Regions from separate parts of the Paenibacillus sp. S25 genome, predicted to be linked through region 2. Evidence: a T-box and tRNA genes for the amino acid it is inferred to sense, from the RefSeq annotation. Region 2 holds a T-box; the other holds one or more tRNA genes.
The links. The T-box of region 2 lies ahead of ileS (isoleucine--tRNA ligase). A T-box ahead of a tRNA ligase gene usually reads a tRNA of that ligase, here a tRNA-Ile.
Positions count from the first base shown of each region.

Region 1: it has a tRNA-Ile gene. The T-box ahead of ileS (isoleucine--tRNA ligase) is inferred to sense a tRNA for this amino acid. The anticodon was not compared.

Region 1 is NZ_CP073683.1:425,780-433,844, forward strand. Features, by position in the region: rRNA gene KAI37_RS01820 (16S ribosomal RNA) at 1-627, shown strand, start outside; rRNA gene KAI37_RS01825 (23S ribosomal RNA) at 981-3,911, shown strand; rRNA gene rrf (5S ribosomal RNA) at 4,064-4,180, shown strand; tRNA gene KAI37_RS01835 (tRNA-Ile) at 4,217-4,293, shown strand; tRNA gene KAI37_RS01840 (tRNA-Ala) at 4,316-4,391, shown strand; tRNA gene KAI37_RS01845 (tRNA-Asn) at 4,396-4,471, shown strand; tRNA gene KAI37_RS01850 (tRNA-Met) at 4,506-4,579, shown strand; tRNA gene KAI37_RS01855 (tRNA-Ser) at 4,583-4,674, shown strand; tRNA gene KAI37_RS01860 (tRNA-Glu) at 4,707-4,778, shown strand; tRNA gene KAI37_RS01865 (tRNA-Val) at 4,785-4,860, shown strand; tRNA gene KAI37_RS01870 (tRNA-Met) at 4,891-4,964, shown strand; tRNA gene KAI37_RS01875 (tRNA-Asp) at 4,990-5,066, shown strand; tRNA gene KAI37_RS01880 (tRNA-Phe) at 5,133-5,205, shown strand; tRNA gene KAI37_RS01885 (tRNA-Thr) at 5,232-5,307, shown strand; tRNA gene KAI37_RS01890 (tRNA-Tyr) at 5,312-5,397, shown strand; tRNA gene KAI37_RS01895 (tRNA-His) at 5,417-5,489, shown strand; tRNA gene KAI37_RS01900 (tRNA-Gln) at 5,507-5,581, shown strand; tRNA gene KAI37_RS01905 (tRNA-Lys) at 5,586-5,661, shown strand; tRNA gene KAI37_RS01910 (tRNA-Leu) at 5,676-5,763, shown strand; tRNA gene KAI37_RS01915 (tRNA-Gly) at 5,770-5,844, shown strand; tRNA gene KAI37_RS01920 (tRNA-Cys) at 5,855-5,926, shown strand; tRNA gene KAI37_RS01925 (tRNA-Arg) at 5,953-6,029, shown strand; tRNA gene KAI37_RS01930 (tRNA-Pro) at 6,052-6,125, shown strand; tRNA gene KAI37_RS01935 (tRNA-Gly) at 6,135-6,205, shown strand; gene KAI37_RS01940 (PAS domain-containing sensor histidine kinase) at 6,407-7,510, opposite strand; gene KAI37_RS01945 (response regulator) at 7,503-8,065, opposite strand, start outside.
Region 2 is NZ_CP073683.1:3,900,331-3,908,395, forward strand. Features, by position in the region: gene KAI37_RS17000 (RluA family pseudouridine synthase) at 1-590, opposite strand, end outside; gene lspA (signal peptidase II) at 592-1,083, opposite strand; gene KAI37_RS17010 (TraR/DksA C4-type zinc finger protein) at 1,320-2,054, shown strand; gene KAI37_RS17015 (DUF5665 domain-containing protein) at 2,077-2,469, opposite strand; gene ileS (isoleucine--tRNA ligase) at 2,610-5,699, opposite strand; T-box leader at 5,778-6,061, opposite strand; gene KAI37_RS17025 (DivIVA domain-containing protein) at 6,230-6,739, opposite strand; gene KAI37_RS17030 (YlmH family RNA-binding protein) at 6,912-7,694, opposite strand; gene KAI37_RS17035 (YggT family protein) at 7,703-7,960, opposite strand; gene KAI37_RS17040 (cell division protein SepF) at 7,968-8,065, opposite strand, start outside.

The DNA.
Region 1 (8,065 bases), 2.5 Mb from region 2:
TTGACGGGGACCCGCACAAGCAGTGGAGTATGTGGTTTAATTCGAAGCAACGCGAAGAACCTTACCAGGTCTTGACATCCCTCTGACCGGTCTAGAGATAGACCTTTCCTTCGGGACAGAGGAGACAGGTGGTGCATGGTTGTCGTCAGCTCGTGTCGTGAGATGTTGGGTTAAGTCCCGCAACGAGCGCAACCCTTATGCTTAGTTGCCAGCAGGTCAAGCTGGGCACTCTAAGCAGACTGCCGGTGACAAACCGGAGGAAGGTGGGGATGACGTCAAATCATCATGCCCCTTATGACCTGGGCTACACACGTACTACAATGGCCGGTACAACGGGAAGCGAAATCGCGAGGTGGAGCCAATCCTAGAAAAGCCGGTCTCAGTTCGGATTGTAGGCTGCAACTCGCCTACATGAAGTCGGAATTGCTAGTAATCGCGGATCAGCATGCCGCGGTGAATACGTTCCCGGGTCTTGTACACACCGCCCGTCACACCACGAGAGTTTACAACACCCGAAGTCGGTGGGGTAACCCGCAAGGGAGCCAGCCGCCGAAGGTGGGGTAGATGATTGGGGTGAAGTCGTAACAAGGTAGCCGTATCGGAAGGTGCGGCTGGATCACCTCCTTTCTATGGAGAATCGTTTCCTGCAATGGAAACATTCAAATATGAAGCGTAAGCTTCAAAACTCAGGTTTAGGCCTGTTACTCACTCGTTGCTCAGTTTTGAGAGCTCAAACTCTCAAGCTTCGACGAATGTTTCATTCACACATCCGTGTGGAACCGAAATATTCATCGGGTTTCGCTTCGAAGAAGCGAATTGCACCTTGAAAACTGGATACCGAAACGAAATTGCGTTTTAGAATATTCCTTTAAGCTGATCTTGTGTAAACAAGTGAAATAAAGGTAGCTGCGTTGAATTTCATTCACACGTAAGTGTTGAACCGAAATTCAAAGCAAATCGTATTTACGATGTAAATACTAGGTTAAGCTACAAAGAGCACACGGAGGATGCCTAGGCGCCAGGAGCCGACGAAGGACGTGGCGAACAACGATAAGGCCTCGGGGAGCTGTAAGCAAGCTTTGATCCGGGGATGTCCGAATGGGGAAACCCGGCTGTCTTCATCGACAGTCACTTTCTGCTGAATACATAGGCAGAATAGAGGCAGACCAGGGGAACTGAAACATCTAAGTACCCTGAGGAAGAGAAAACAATAGTGATTCCGTCAGTAGCGGCGAGCGAACGCGGATTAGCCCAAACCAAGGAGCTTGCTCCTTGGGGTTGTGGGACGTCTCACATGGAGTTACAAAGGAACCGGTTAGATGAAGAGGTCTGGAAAGGCCCGCCAGAGAAGGTAAAAGCCCTGTAATTCAAAACTTGTTCTCTCCGAGACGGATCCCGAGTAGTGCGGGGCACGTGAAACCCCGTATGAATCCGGCAGGACCATCTGCCAAGGCTAAATACTCCCTGGCGACCGATAGTGAAGCAGTACCGTGAGGGAAAGGTGAAAAGCACCCCGGAAGGGGAGTGAAATAGATCCTGAAACCGTGTGCTTACAAGAAGTCAGAGCCCGATCTATGGGTGATGGCGTGCCTTTTGTAGAATGAACCGGCGAGTTACGTTCCCGTGCAAGGTTAAGGTGAAGAGCTGAAGCCGCAGCGAAAGCGAGTCTGAATAGGGCGACTTGAGTACGTGGACGTAGACCCGAAACCGGGTGATCTACCCCTGTCCAGGGTGAAGGTGCGGTAACACGCACTGGAGGCCCGAACCCACGCATGTTGAAAAATGCGGGGATGAGGTGGGGGTAGCGGAGAAATTCCAATCGAACCCGGAGATAGCTGGTTCTCCCCGAAATAGCTTTAGGGCTAGCCTCGGAAAGAAGAATCGTGGAGGTAGAGCACTGATTGGGTGCGGGGCCCGCAAGGGTTACCAAGCTCAGTCAAACTCCGAATGCCATAGATTTAGTTCCGGGAGTCAGACAGTGAGTGCTAAGATCCATTGTCGAAAGGGAAACAGCCCAGACCATCAGCTAAGGTCCCCAAGTGTGTGTTAAGTGGGAAAGGATGTGGAGTTGCACAGACAACCAGGATGTTGGCTTAGAAGCAGCCACCATTGAAAGAGTGCGTAATAGCTCACTGGTCGAGTGACTCTGCGCCGAAAATGTAACGGGGCTAAACACACCACCGAAGCTATGGCTTGATGCTTATGCATCAGGGGTAGGGGAGCGTTGAATGCGGGTTGAAGGTGTACCGTAAGGAGCGCTGGACTGCATTCAAGTGAGAATGCCGGTATGAGTAACGAAAAGATCTGTGAGAATCAGATCCGCCGAAAGCCTAAGGGTTCCTGAGGAAGGTTCGTCCGCTCAGGGTAAGTCGGGACCTAAGGCGAGGCCGATAGGCGTAGTCGAAGGACAACAGGTCGAAATTCCTGTACCACCGTAATCCGTTATGAGCGATGGGGTGACGCAGTAGGGTAGTGACGCGGACTGATGGATGTCCGTCTAAGCAGTGAGGCTGGTGTGTAGGCAAATCCGCACATCGTTAAGGCTGGGCTGTGATGGGGAGCGAAAATTGTAGTAGCGAAGGTCATGATCTCAGACTGCCAAGAAAAGCCTCTAGCCAGGAGAAGGTGCCCGTACCGCAAACCGACACAGGTAGGCGAGAAGAGAATTCTAAGGCGCGCGGAAGAACTCTCGTTAAGGAACTCGGCAAAATGACCCCGTAACTTCGGGAGAAGGGGTGCCTCGGTAGGGTGAATAGCCCGAGGGGGCCGCAGTGAAAAGGCCCAAGCGACTGTTTAGCAAAAACACAGGTCTGTGCGAAGCCGCAAGGCGAAGTATACGGGCTGACGCCTGCCCGGTGCTGGAAGGTTAAGGGGAGTGGTAAGCCCTTCGGGGCGAAGCTATGAACCGAAGCCCCAGTAAACGGCGGCCGTAACTATAACGGTCCTAAGGTAGCGAAATTCCTTGTCAGGTAAATTCTGACCCGCACGAATGGCGTAACGACTTGGGCGCTGTCTCAACGAGAGATCCGGTGAAATTTTAATACCTGTGAAGATGCAGGTTACCCGCGACAAGACGGAAAGACCCCATGGAGCTTTACTGCAGCTTGATATTGAATTTGGGTACGATCTGTACAGGATAGGTGGGAGCCGTTGAATCTTGAGCGCCAGCTTGAGAGGAGGCATCCTTGGGATACCACCCTGATCGTATCTAGGTTCTAACTTGGTACCGTAATCCGGTGCGAGGACAGTGTCAGGTGGGCAGTTTGACTGGGGCGGTCGCCTCCTAAAGAGTAACGGAGGCGCCCCAAGGTTCCCTCAGAATGGTTGGAAATCATTCGAAGAGTGCAAAGGCAGAAGGGAGCTTGACTGCGAGACCTACAAGTCGAGCAGGGACGAAAGTCGGGCTTAGTGATCCGGTGGTACCGCATGGAAGGGCCATCGCTCAACGGATAAAAGCTACCCTGGGGATAACAGGCTTATCTCCCCCAAGAGTCCACATCGACGGGGAGGTTTGGCACCTCGATGTCGGCTCATCGCATCCTGGGGCTGAAGTAGGTCCCAAGGGTTGGGCTGTTCGCCCATTAAAGCGGTACGCGAGCTGGGTTCAGAACGTCGTGAGACAGTTCGGTCCCTATCTGTCGTGGGCGTAGGAAATTTGAGAGGAGCTGTCCTTAGTACGAGAGGACCGGGATGGACGTACCGCTGGTGTACCAGTTGTTCCGCCAGGAGCACCGCTGGGTAGCTATGTACGGAAGGGATAAGCGCTGAAAGCATCTAAGCGTGAAGCCCCCCTCAAGATGAGATTTCCCAATTAGTAAGACCCCTTGAAGACGACGAGGTAGATAGGTTGGGGGTGGAAGTGCAGTAATGCATGGAGCTGACCAATACTAATCGGTCGAGGGCTTATCCTAAGAATAAAACGCAAATGAGTTTCGGATCCAGTTTTCAGGGTGTAACCTTGAAAGTATGTACAAGTGACATACAACAAGCGCATGGCTATTCATTCACACGATAAGTGATGAATCGAATAACCGTACGGTAGAATTTACGATGTAAATTCATGTTTGGTGGCGATAGCGGAGGGGTTCCACACGTACCCATCCCGAACACGACCGTTAAGCCCTCCAGCGCCGATGGTACTTGGACCGCAGGGTCCTGGGAGAGTAGGACGTCGCCAAGCGATATCCTTTAAAGGATGATGAAGTTTTACATGTTAGGGCCTTTAGCTCAGCTGGTTAGAGCGCACCCCTGATAAGGGTGAGGTCGGTGGTTCGAGTCCACTAAGGCCCACCACTTCTAGAATAACAAAAAGATTGGGGCCATAGCTCAGCTGGGAGAGCGCCTGCCTTGCACGCAGGAGGTCAGCGGTTCGATCCCGCTTGGCTCCACCAATATTCCCTGATAGCTCAGTTGGTAGAGCACTCGACTGTTAATCGAGTTGTCACAGGTTCGAGTCCTGTTCGGGGAGCCATGTTTTGAATATTTCTGAATTTTATATATAAGGTGGCGGCGTAGCTCAGCTGGCTAGAGCGTACGGTTCATACCCGTGAGGTCGGGGGTTCGATCCCCTCTGCCGCTACTCGGAGAGATACCCAAGTGGCTATAAGGGGACCCTCTGCTAAGGGGTTAGACTGCGAAAGCGGTGCGAGGGTTCGAATCCCTCTCTCTCCGCCATAAATTTATTGGAATCAGAACTTATTTTGTAAGGCCCGTTGGTCAAGGGGTTAAGACACCTCCCTTTCACGGAGGTAACAGGGGTTCGAATCCCCTACGGGTCATAATATGGAGGCTTAGCTCAGCTGGGAGAGCATCTGCCTTACAAGCAGAGGGTCGGGGGTTCGAACCCCTCAGCCTCCACCATAAGAAAATTTGATAAATCCCTTTTAATGTCGCGGGGTGGAGCAGTTCGGTAGCTCGTCGGGCTCATAACCCGAAGGTCGTAGGTTCAAATCCTGCCCCCGCAATTAATTTCCTATTGGAAATGCCTCTGGAACTGTGGTGTAGAGGCCTAACATGCCTGCCTGTCACGCAGGAGATCGCGGGTTCGAATCCCGTCAGTTCCGCCATTTTAACCTCATATATAGTTAGCATATATAGTGCGGATTATATGGTGTAGTAATAAAACAAATTATGGCTCGGTAGCTCAGTCGGTAGAGCAGAGGACTGAAAATCCTCGTGTCGGCGGTTCGATTCCGTCCCGAGCCACCTTTCAAGTGGGAAATGAGTAATGTGCCGGTGTAGCTCAACTGGTAGAGCAACTGACTTGTAATCAGTAGGTTGGGGGTTCAAGTCCTCTCGCCGGCACCATTTTGGAGGATTAGCGAAGTGGCCAAACGCATCAGACTGTAAATCTGCTCCCTTACGGGTTCGGTGGTTCGAATCCATCATCCTCCACCAGTCTTTTCATAATCATATGGCGGTCGTGGCGAAGTGGTTAACGCACCGGACTGTGACTCCGGCATTCGTGGGTTCAAGCCCCATCGGCCGCCCTTTATTCTTAATTTATTGGGGATTAGCCAAGCGGTAAGGCAACGGACTTTGACTCCGTCATGCATAGGTTCAAATCCTATATCCCCAGCCATTAAGAGCCATTAGCTCAGTTGGTAGAGCACCTGACTTTTAATCAGGGTGTCGAAGGTTCGAGTCCTTCATGGCTCACCATTTATAGTTATTTTGCGGTCGTGGCGGAATTGGCAGACGCGCACGGTTCAGGTCCGTGTGGGCTAACCCCCCGTGGAGGTTCGAGTCCTCTCGACCGCACCATATTTTGCGGACGTGGCTCAGCGGTAGAGCATCGCCTTGCCAAGGCGAGGGTCGCGGGTTCGATTCCCGTCGTCCGCTCCATTATCCATACGGCGCCATAGCCAAGTGGTAAGGCAAAGCTCTGCAAAAGCTTCATTCCCCAGTTCAAATCTGGGTGGCGCCTTGACTGCTCATTATGGATTTAAATATGCGCCCTTAGCTCAGCTGGATAGAGCGTTTGACTACGAATCAAAAGGCCGGGAGTTCGAATCTCTCAGGGCGCGCCATTTCTTAAAAAAAGTATAATGTCGGGATGTAGCTCAGCTTGGTAGAGCACCTGGTTTGGGACCAGGGGGTCGCATGTTCAAATCGTGTCATCCCGATACTGATTTGCGGGTGTAGTTCAATGGTAGAACTCCAGCCTTCCAAGCTGGTAGCGTGGGTTCGATTCCCATCACCCGCTTTTTGCTATAGCGGATTCTTGTTGCCTCAGTGGTGACACCTTATAAATAAAGAGAGCCTGTCTGGGGACAGAGCTCTCTCTTTTTTTGTATTTATTCTCATGTACCCACAATGTGTTGATTATTCATAATCTCGGTATCGGTGTATATCGTTCTGATCCATACAACTGGTATACACCGATAACCGATCTAGTGGACAGTTTTTACACGGGAATGGTCAGCTGGATGGAGGTTCCCTCATCTGGAGCAGAGGTCATGCTCATAAATCCCCCTACCCCTCTAGCTCGTTCTTCCATACTAAACAATCCAACTCCTTCTCCTTGGGACTTTCCAGAGAATCCAATGCCCTCATCCCGAATGGTCACTTGTATCATTTCATCTTGATCCTCAACGTCGACATATGCCTCCGCTACATCTGCGTATTTGGCTACATTCGTTAATGCCTCCTGTACAATCCGATAAATTGCTATTTCCTTGCGAATATCAAGGCGTTTACGTAGAGTGCATTGAAAATGCACCTCAATCCCGTAATGAGAACAGAAGTTTTCAATATAGGTTCTTATAGCTGGTACGACACCCAAATCATCCAGAACTGAGGGACGAAGTTCCCACGCTAGACCACGAACATCTTTGATGATGTCGGTCACCTGCGAACGAAGACTCTCCAGAGCAGCACTAGGTTGTTCGGCAAGTTGGCTGTCTAACTGAATAATAAGTGAAAATAAGCTTTGCCCTATCCCATCATGTAGCTCTCTTGAAAAGCGTTTACGTTCTTCTTCCTGTATTTGCATGACTTGCGTCATCATAGACTGGAGTTCTGCTTCTACCTGCTTCAGTTTAGTGACCTCATTGCGGATCGCTAAGTACTGATAGGGTTTACCTTCCTCGTCCATAAACGGAACGATCGTAGTATTCACCCAGTAGTAGCTGTTATCTTTAGCTCGATTACGTATTTCTCCTTGCCATACCTCACCTGAACGGATTGTAGTCCACAGGTTTTTCATGAAGGCAGGGGTATGATAGCCTGAATTAATGAGACGATGATCCTGACCGATCAGCTCTTCACGACTATATTGCGAAATCTCACAGAACTTGTCGTTCACGTACTGAATAATACCTCGATGATCGGTCAAAGCAACGATGGAAGACGTATCTAGAGCAAATTTAAGATTGGATAGTTGGTGGAGTGAGTTACGCAGTGCATGGAGAAAAGGGGACTCTGGTATATAAATTTCCAGATCATTCAGCAGTGTATCGGTTGATTCACCAAAGGCATGCTGCAGTAAAGGATTAGAAGGTTCATTCATAATGGAGCAGCCCCTTTTTTAGTGCGAATTTGACTAGCTCAGGTCGTGTTTTCAAGTTAAGCTTCTCCATAAGGTTACTTTTATGGGACTCTACGGTTTTGACGCTAATCACAAGGTGCTCGGCAATTTCCTTGTTGGCATATCCTTTGGCTACCCACGATAGAATCTCCTTTTCCCGCTCAGATAAGGATTCATAGGGTCCGGCTATGCCTTCCTGTTTGATTTTGTCCAGATATTCACTCATCAGTCGTTTGGTTGCATTCGGGTACAAATAGGCACTACCCTCGGCTACAGACTGGATGGCAGCGAGCAACTCCTCGTGAGGTGCGCTTTTTAAAATATATCCGGATGCTCCAGCCTGAATGGCCCGGAACAGATATTCTTCATCATCATGCATCGTTAAAATAAGGACTTCTGTATCGGGCAACTGTTTTTTTAATTCAGTGGTTGCCGTGAGACCATCTTTGCCAGGTGGCATGCTAAAATCCATGAGCACGACATTAGGTTGTAGCTCCACTGCCTTGCGGATTGCCTCATCCCCGTCTGCTGCATCTC
Region 2 (8,065 bases):
TGACCGTGAACTAAGGCTATATATTTCCGAGTCACACTATGATCCTTAAGCTGTGCTGCAAGTGATGCGTGAGCCTGATCATTTTTAGCCGCCATCAGCAGTCCTGATGTATCCTTATCAATACGGTGAACAATACCAGGACGTAATTCCCCGTTGATGCCGGAAAGATCGTGACAGTGGTACATCAGTGCGTTAACCAATGTTCCCGAAGAGTGTCCCGGTGCAGGATGCACGACCAGACCACGTTGCTTGTTAATAACAATAACGTCCGAGTCCTCGTAAACGACATCCAACGGAATATTTTCCGGTACAATATCTACACTTTCTGGCTCCGGCACCGATAATACAATACGATCTCCTTCAGCCAGCTTGTAGTTCGCCTTGATCGCCGTACCGTTCACCAGCACCCGACCATTTCCGATCCACAGCTGTATCTGAGAACGAGACACTTCCTTCATTTCTTCGGCGATATATTTGTCTATACGTGTTTTGGCATCCCCGGAATCCGCTGTCCATTCCAGAGATTCACTCTCCAGTTCGTCCTCATAAGACAGACCTGCGGCTTCGCCGTTTTCATTCACTTCGCTCATGCTATGACTTCCCTTCAATGCTATCATTGCCATTTCCCTTTTCTCGACGCGATTCCAGCAATGTATCCAAAATAATCAGTGCTACACCGATGACAATCGCCGAATCTGCCACATTAAAAATGGGGAACGTATAGCTTCCAAAATTAAATTGCGCAAAATCAACTACTTCCCCTGAAATAGCTCGATCCAAAAAGTTACCAACTGCTCCCCCCAGCACCAAACTTAGCGCAACAGGAAGTAGCTTTTGTCCAGCCTTGACTGTTTTTCGCAGGTACCAGACGATACCAATCACCACTACAATTGTAATCACGATAAAAAGCCAACGTTGACCTTCCAAAATCCCAAAAGCGGCTCCACGATTACGATGGGAGGTGATTAAAAAGAAATTGCCGATGACTGGTATTTGCTCGTACAATTCCATCCGCGTAGCCACCAAATATTTAACTCCCTGATCAATCAAAAAAATAATTAGCGCAATACCAAAATAAATCACAGTCCTTCGTCACTCCGATCCGCTTATATCCGTTGTTGAACCCATTTATTGTAGCATAAGCGTTCTCAGATCGTCCACGAAACCCGCAAGCTATCAAGCACAGATCATCCATAAAATGAACTCCTTCGCATTTGATTAGAATTTCCTATGTAAAAGAGGTCTTCCCGGTGCAAACTACAAGGAGCATACTCGACACAACGCATGCGCATGTAAACCTAGAACAAGGAGAGGATTTCATGTCCCCATTGACGGAGCAACAATTGCAGGGCTTGCGTAACGAACTGTTGGAACGCAAAAAAGAAATTGAGCATCGTTTGCAGGACAACGACCATTACGGACTCGGCGATTCCCAACGCGATCAAACCGGTGAGCTTTCTCCTATTGATAACCACCCGGGAGATCTGGCTACCGAAACCTACGAGCGAGCCAAGGATATTTCCTTGCTGGAGCACGACGAATTCCAATTAGAACGCATCGAATCAGCTCTGATGGCCATGGAAAAGGGGACGTATGGCATTTGTGCCGCCAGCGGTAAACCCATTCCCTATGAGCGCCTACTGGCTGTTCCCTATACCATTTACTGCAAAGAGTACAGTCCCGAAACAGAAGTGTCTAACCGCCGACCAGTAGAGGAAGAATTTCTCGCTCCCTCGTTCGGCAGAACGAGTCTGGATGAGCGGGATGATCAAAACGGCTTCGACGGTGAAGATGCTTGGCAGATCGTCGAAAATTGGGGTACCTCTAACACACCAGCCATGGCCGAAAGTCGAGAAATCCACAGTTATGATGATATGGAAATTGAAGCAGGCGACGATAATATGGGCTTCGTAGAACCATACGAAAGCTTTGTTGCTACTGACATTTATGGACAAAATGTTTCCGTTATTCGTAGTTCCATTTATCAGCGTTATATCGAAGATGGCGAGGGCGAAGGTCTACTGGAGCCGGATACGCACGAAGACGAATCGTGAACATCAAAGTGGAGATCGCTGCCTAATAGGTAGTAAGCTCCAATTGTCGTTGTACAATCCGTACAATATCAGCGATATAATCACCGATAATCGGCAAATTCAACGCTCCGAGCACTTGCAGCACATAAATAATGGTAGCGGCAAAAAAAGTAAAACCTAGAGCGATGCCGATTCCCCGGGAAACGCCTGATATTAGATTTAGCCAAAGTAATCGCCAAGGCTTGTTCAGCAGCAAAGCATAATCTGCAATACGTGTCCGTTCCATCTGCTCTGACACAGCACGTATCAGCTTTTCAACACGACTTAATTGCCCTGCCTGATTACCTGTTTTGCTTTTATCTGTGGCCACGGCAGATCCTTCTCCGTTCATACCTCGGAGACTTCTCCCCTGTCTACGCCTTGATCGTGCCGTCATATGCACAATCCCCCTTTTCCCATGGCTGCCCTGAACGCAGCAAACGAGCCGAAGCACGTAACGGAGAAAAACCGTTTCCGATGCTTAGGCTCGTTTTTATATGCTGCCTGTTATTGTATTATGGGACAGGGGGCTTGTAATTATTCTCCAATATGAACGCCGATGGTTTTACCGTTCACATCCACATGTTCTGCCGGTTCGGCTTGACCAAATGTCACAGTAGTAACCAATACGTTCTCACGCAACACAGAGTCGAAGCTTTCGATGGCCTGACGCAGCTCGTTATCTACATCCAACGTCAACGCCACATATTTTTCAATCGGCAGATCCAGTTTTTTACGATAATCCTGTACCGCACGAACCACTTCACGTACCCAACCCTCTTGCTCCAGCTCCGGCGTAATGTCTGTGTTCAACGCTACCGTTAAGCCATAACCGGAAGCAGAAGCGAAGCCTTCTTTCGCTTTTTTCTCCACCAGCAGTTCTTCGGCCGTAACCTGCAGTTCTTCACCTTCTGGAGAAGCGACGTTTAACACTCCTTTTTCTACAACAGAACGGGTATCCTCAGCAGACATTCCTTTGAAAAAGTTTTGTAGGAAACCGACATTTTTGCCGTATTTCTTGCCTGCTACTTTCAAATTCAGTTTCAGTGTAAAATCTACAAAGCCGCTATCGTCCGTCTCAACATGAATATGCTTCACGTTAATCTCATCTTTGATGATTTCCTCATAGCCACTCAGTTCAAAATCCTGATCCATGGACAGAATCAACTCGGACAACGGTTGACGCGTTTTCAAACCCGTTTCGTTGCGGACGTTACGCGCCAATTCGACGACACGACGTGCCGTTTCCATGTCTCGTTCCAGTTCCAGATCGATCAAGGACTCATTGGCAGTCGGATAATCATCCAGATGAACACTTTCCCCGTTGCTCAGATTGAGGTAAATATCCTCTGCTAGCAGTGGTGTAAACGGCGCAAGTAGTTTGGCAGTCGTTAACAGCACTTCGGTCAGTGTACGGTATGCATCCAGCTTATCTTCTGTAAGACCATTGCCCCAGAATCGGTCGCGTGAACGACGGATATACCAGTTGCTCAGCTCATCTACAAAGGACTCAATCGCTTTGGATGAGTTCAAGAAGTCATTTACAGCCAGCGCTTTGTCCACTACCAAAATCAGGCTGTTCAGACGGGACAAAATCCAGCGATCCAACTTATGAGCCGATGGTTTGAACGGATGCTGTGCCGGATCAAATCCGTCGATATCCGCATACAAGGTCAGAAAAGCGTGTGTATTGACAAGCGTATCCACCAGCTTCGATTTAGCCTCACCTACAATGCCTTTGGAAAAACGTTTGCTATTCCATGGTGCACTATCTGACAGCAATGCCCAGCGGAAAGCATCTGTACCGTACTCGTCAATCACTTCCCACGGATCAATAACATTACCCTTGGATTTAGACATTTTCTGTCCCTGCTCATCCAGTACATGGCCTGTCGCCATGACAGCTTTATAAGGAGCTTTGCCAGTAAGCATAGTCGAAACCGCAAGTAAGCTATAGAACCAGCCACGAGTCTGGTCAATCCCTTCGCAGATCATATCTGCCGGAAATTGCTGCTCGAACGTTTCATTATTTTCAAAAGGATAATGATGCTGTGCAAACGGCATGGAGCCACTATCGAACCATACGTCGATTACTTCCGGTGTACGAGTCATTTCGTATTTACCGCATTGGCTACGTACCTTAATATCATCTACATATGGTTTGTGCAGCTCGATGTCCGCTGGTACATCGCCAATCGCACGTTCCCTCAATTCAGCAATACTATGTGGAGCGAACTGTTCTCCAGTTTCCTCACAAACCCAGATGTTTAGCGGTGTACCCCAATAGCGATCGCGACTGATGTTCCAATCCACCAGTTCTTCCAAAAACTTTCCAAAACGTCCTTCACGTACATGGCCCGGGTACCATTCGACTTCACTGTTGTTGGCAATCAGTTGGTCCTTGATCGCAGTTGTTTTGATAAACCAGCTGTCCATAGCATAGTACAATAATGGAGTATCGCAGCGCCAGCAGAACGGATAGCTATGCTCGTATTTTTCCTTGCTGTACAGCAAGCCTTTTTCGGACAGCATTTTAACAATATCTATATCACAGTCTTTCACAAAACGGCCTGCAAAATCAGTGACTTCCTCTACATAGTTACCTTGGAGATCCACTACGTTGATGAATTCAACACCATTTTCACGGCATACCCGGTAATCATCCTCACCATGCGCCGGAGCCATATGAACGATACCTGTACCGCTGGAGTCTGTTACGAACTTCGCACCCAGAATCTGATTACCCTTCTCAACCTGAAAATACGTAAATGGCGGGGTATACGTTTGGCCAACCAGTTCTGAACCAGATAGTGTGCCAATCACTTCATGATCGCCTTTAATTACGTCCTCAACCAGATTTCTAGCAACGATGTACACACCGTCTTCCTGCTTCACACGTGCATATTCCAGTTCAGGGTTGACGGCTAGCGCCACGTGACTCGGCAAGGTCCAAGGTGTTGTCGTCCAAGCCAGTACATATTCACCACTGCTGTGCAACTTGAATTTGGCCGTGGCACTTAGATCCTTCACATCTTTGTAGCCCTGTGCTACTTCATGAGAACTTAGCGTCGTCTGACAATCCGGGCAATACGGACTCACACGATGACCACGATACAACAGATCTTTTTCATGAATTGTCGCCAAAATGTTCCATACGCTCTCGATATAGTTATTATCCAATGTAATGTACGGGTTATCGAGGTCTGTCCAGTATCCGATCGCTTCGGTTAGATCACGCCATTGTTGCTCATACTCAAACACGCTCGCCTTACATTTTTTAATAAACTTTTCAACGCCATATTCTTCAATTTCAGGTTTGTGGGAGATTCCCAGTTGCTTTTGTACACCCAATTCTACCGGCAAACCATGCGTGTCCCAGCCTGCCTTACGTACGACGCGGTATCCCTTCATTGTCTGATAGCGGCCTACAAAATCCTTAATTACACGGCCCAGCACGTGACCGATATGCGGTTTACCGTTAGCTGTTGGCGGACCCTCATAAAATACAAAATTGGGCTTTCCTTCACGATTTGTGATGGATTTACGGAATGTGTCCTCTTCTTTCCATTTGCTCAGGATGCGCAGGTCACGGGACCGTGCTTTTTCTTTAACATCCACTCTGTTCATACTTCATACTCCCTCTCTGCTCATCATTGATTTCCCTAGCATTTCCTAAAAAAAGCAACAAAAAAAGCCCCATCCCTGTAAAGGGACGAGACTGTGCTCGCGTTACCACCCTGATTCCGTAAAAACAGACCATTCTAAAATACAGTCTCATCACGGCTCTCTGAGCCCCACTCAACTACAGCAGGGCGCCATTATAACGCATGGCAAACGGTGATTGCTTACACACACCATAAAAAATCTTAAGCGCTTCAGCTCACTTCTCCGGGAGGATCTTCGGTCATGTTCTGAACGTTGGCTTGCACCGGAAGGCCAACTCTCTGAGGGACAAATCATGACGTACTCGTTCCCATCAACGAATTAAACATGTTAAATTCATCGAATATTAAACCAGCAACATCGTTGCCTTGAATAACAACCATCAGCCGACAGACGGATAATCATTGAATTCAGTATAGTATTTACAGTTATAGCCTGTTTAAAGATAAAAGTCAACCCTAACAAAGCCTAATAAAAGCTTGTCAGAAATGAAATTAGTAAATTTCTTTCATCTCACGCTCGCGCTCCAGTACTTCGCGTTCCCGGTTTTCAAGGGCTTCCCAGCCGTCTTGGCTTAACAAGTCAAGCTGTGCTTCCACCAGTGTACGAAACCGTGCTCGGTAAATCGATGCCTGCTTCTTCAGTTCTTCAACCTCCAACGCGATCTTGCGGGATTTAGACAATGCTTCGTTCACAATACGGTCCGCATTTTTTTCCGCTTCCTTCACGATCAGTTGGGATTCTTTCTTGGCGTTGTTACGAACTTCATCAGCCGCTTCCTGCGCCACGATAATCGTCTTACTCAGCGTATCCTCAATGGTCGCGAAATGATCGAGCTTCTCCTGTACGTTCAACAACTCGGTGCTCAGTTCTTTATTTTCACGAATAACGCCCTCGTAATCTTTGATCACCTGATCCAAAAATTCATTAACCTGATCCTCATCATAACCGCGAAGCCGTCGGGCAAATTCCTTGTTATGTATATCCAATGGCGTTAATGGCATGCCGTCCACCTCCTATAAGATTGACAAAAAATACATTTTCCGCGTCACGACGCTCACTATCATCTATCGGTCATCATACCCCGTTTTGTGAATACTGTACAGAGCAAAATCGTTCCAGTTCTTCGCTATAGCTTAATTCTTTCGACAGAAAGCTTGTGATTCCTGCCTACAGCTATACAAACTTACCAATTTTGACACGGAATCTTCCCTTTTTTGTCATCCCGTCTGTTTCTAGCACTTTGAAACGCCCAAAACCCTGCATAGAAATAACGTCCCCAGCTTTAAGTAGAGTGGATGGATTCTCCTCCACCTTCCAATTTACCCGGCACCGTCCCGCCCGAATCGGTGTTAATATTTTACTGCGGCTTAGCTTGTACACATCGCTGGCAATACCATCCAGGCGCAAAGAAGCGACCGTCAGATCTAGCGCCTCTAATGCAACTTCCTTCGTTCGCAGACTCGCTACAGGCAACAGTTCTGTCCATACATGAACACGATGTACCTGCTGCAAATGCATCGTCATAAAATCACCGATCTCTGAAGCTACCAATACATGGCACCCATCATCAAGTACATGAATGTCCCCGATTTTCCCACGTTTGATTCCAAGTCCCAGTAGGGCACCTAGATAATCACCGTGCTCAAGGGTACCTACTTTATGATCGTCAGATGTGATGGAAAGGACCTGAATCCCCATCTCCTCACCGTCCAAATACGAATAATCGGGCGCAATAAGCGCCCGCTTTCGTTCTGAAGCCATATATCCGCCATCTACCCTAATCGTGACCTTGTCTTCCTTCGAAGCAAGTGTCTCCAATATGTACTGTTGGCGCGGGTCCAAAAAATCAGTCAGCTTCTGCTCATGATAAGCTCCCGCATGACTGATCCATTCGGAAGCGCGATCCACATAATCCCGTTCATCCGGGTGAAAATGCTCATAAATCTCAGTTCGCATAACTCCTCCTAGACGAAATTACCAATTAAAGAAATCAAACCGTATGACGCAAAACGCAGAGCAATCAGCGCAACGATGGGTGAAATATCAATCATCCCGAAGATTGGCGGTATAAACCTGCGAAAAGGAGACAAATACGGCTCCACAAACTTGGCAAGTAAATCACCAATTACACTCTCTCTCGCATTAGGAAGCCATGACAGCAGAACATATGCAATGATCATGTACGAATAAATCTGAAATAGCCAGTAAATTACCTCGATCAAGAAAAGTTCACCTCATTCTGTTAAGTTCTTGTTCAGTGTCAGCCAGTATTTCCGTAATAGAGCCTTGAATCTCAACCGTATCTGGTGTACACAGAAAAATATTGT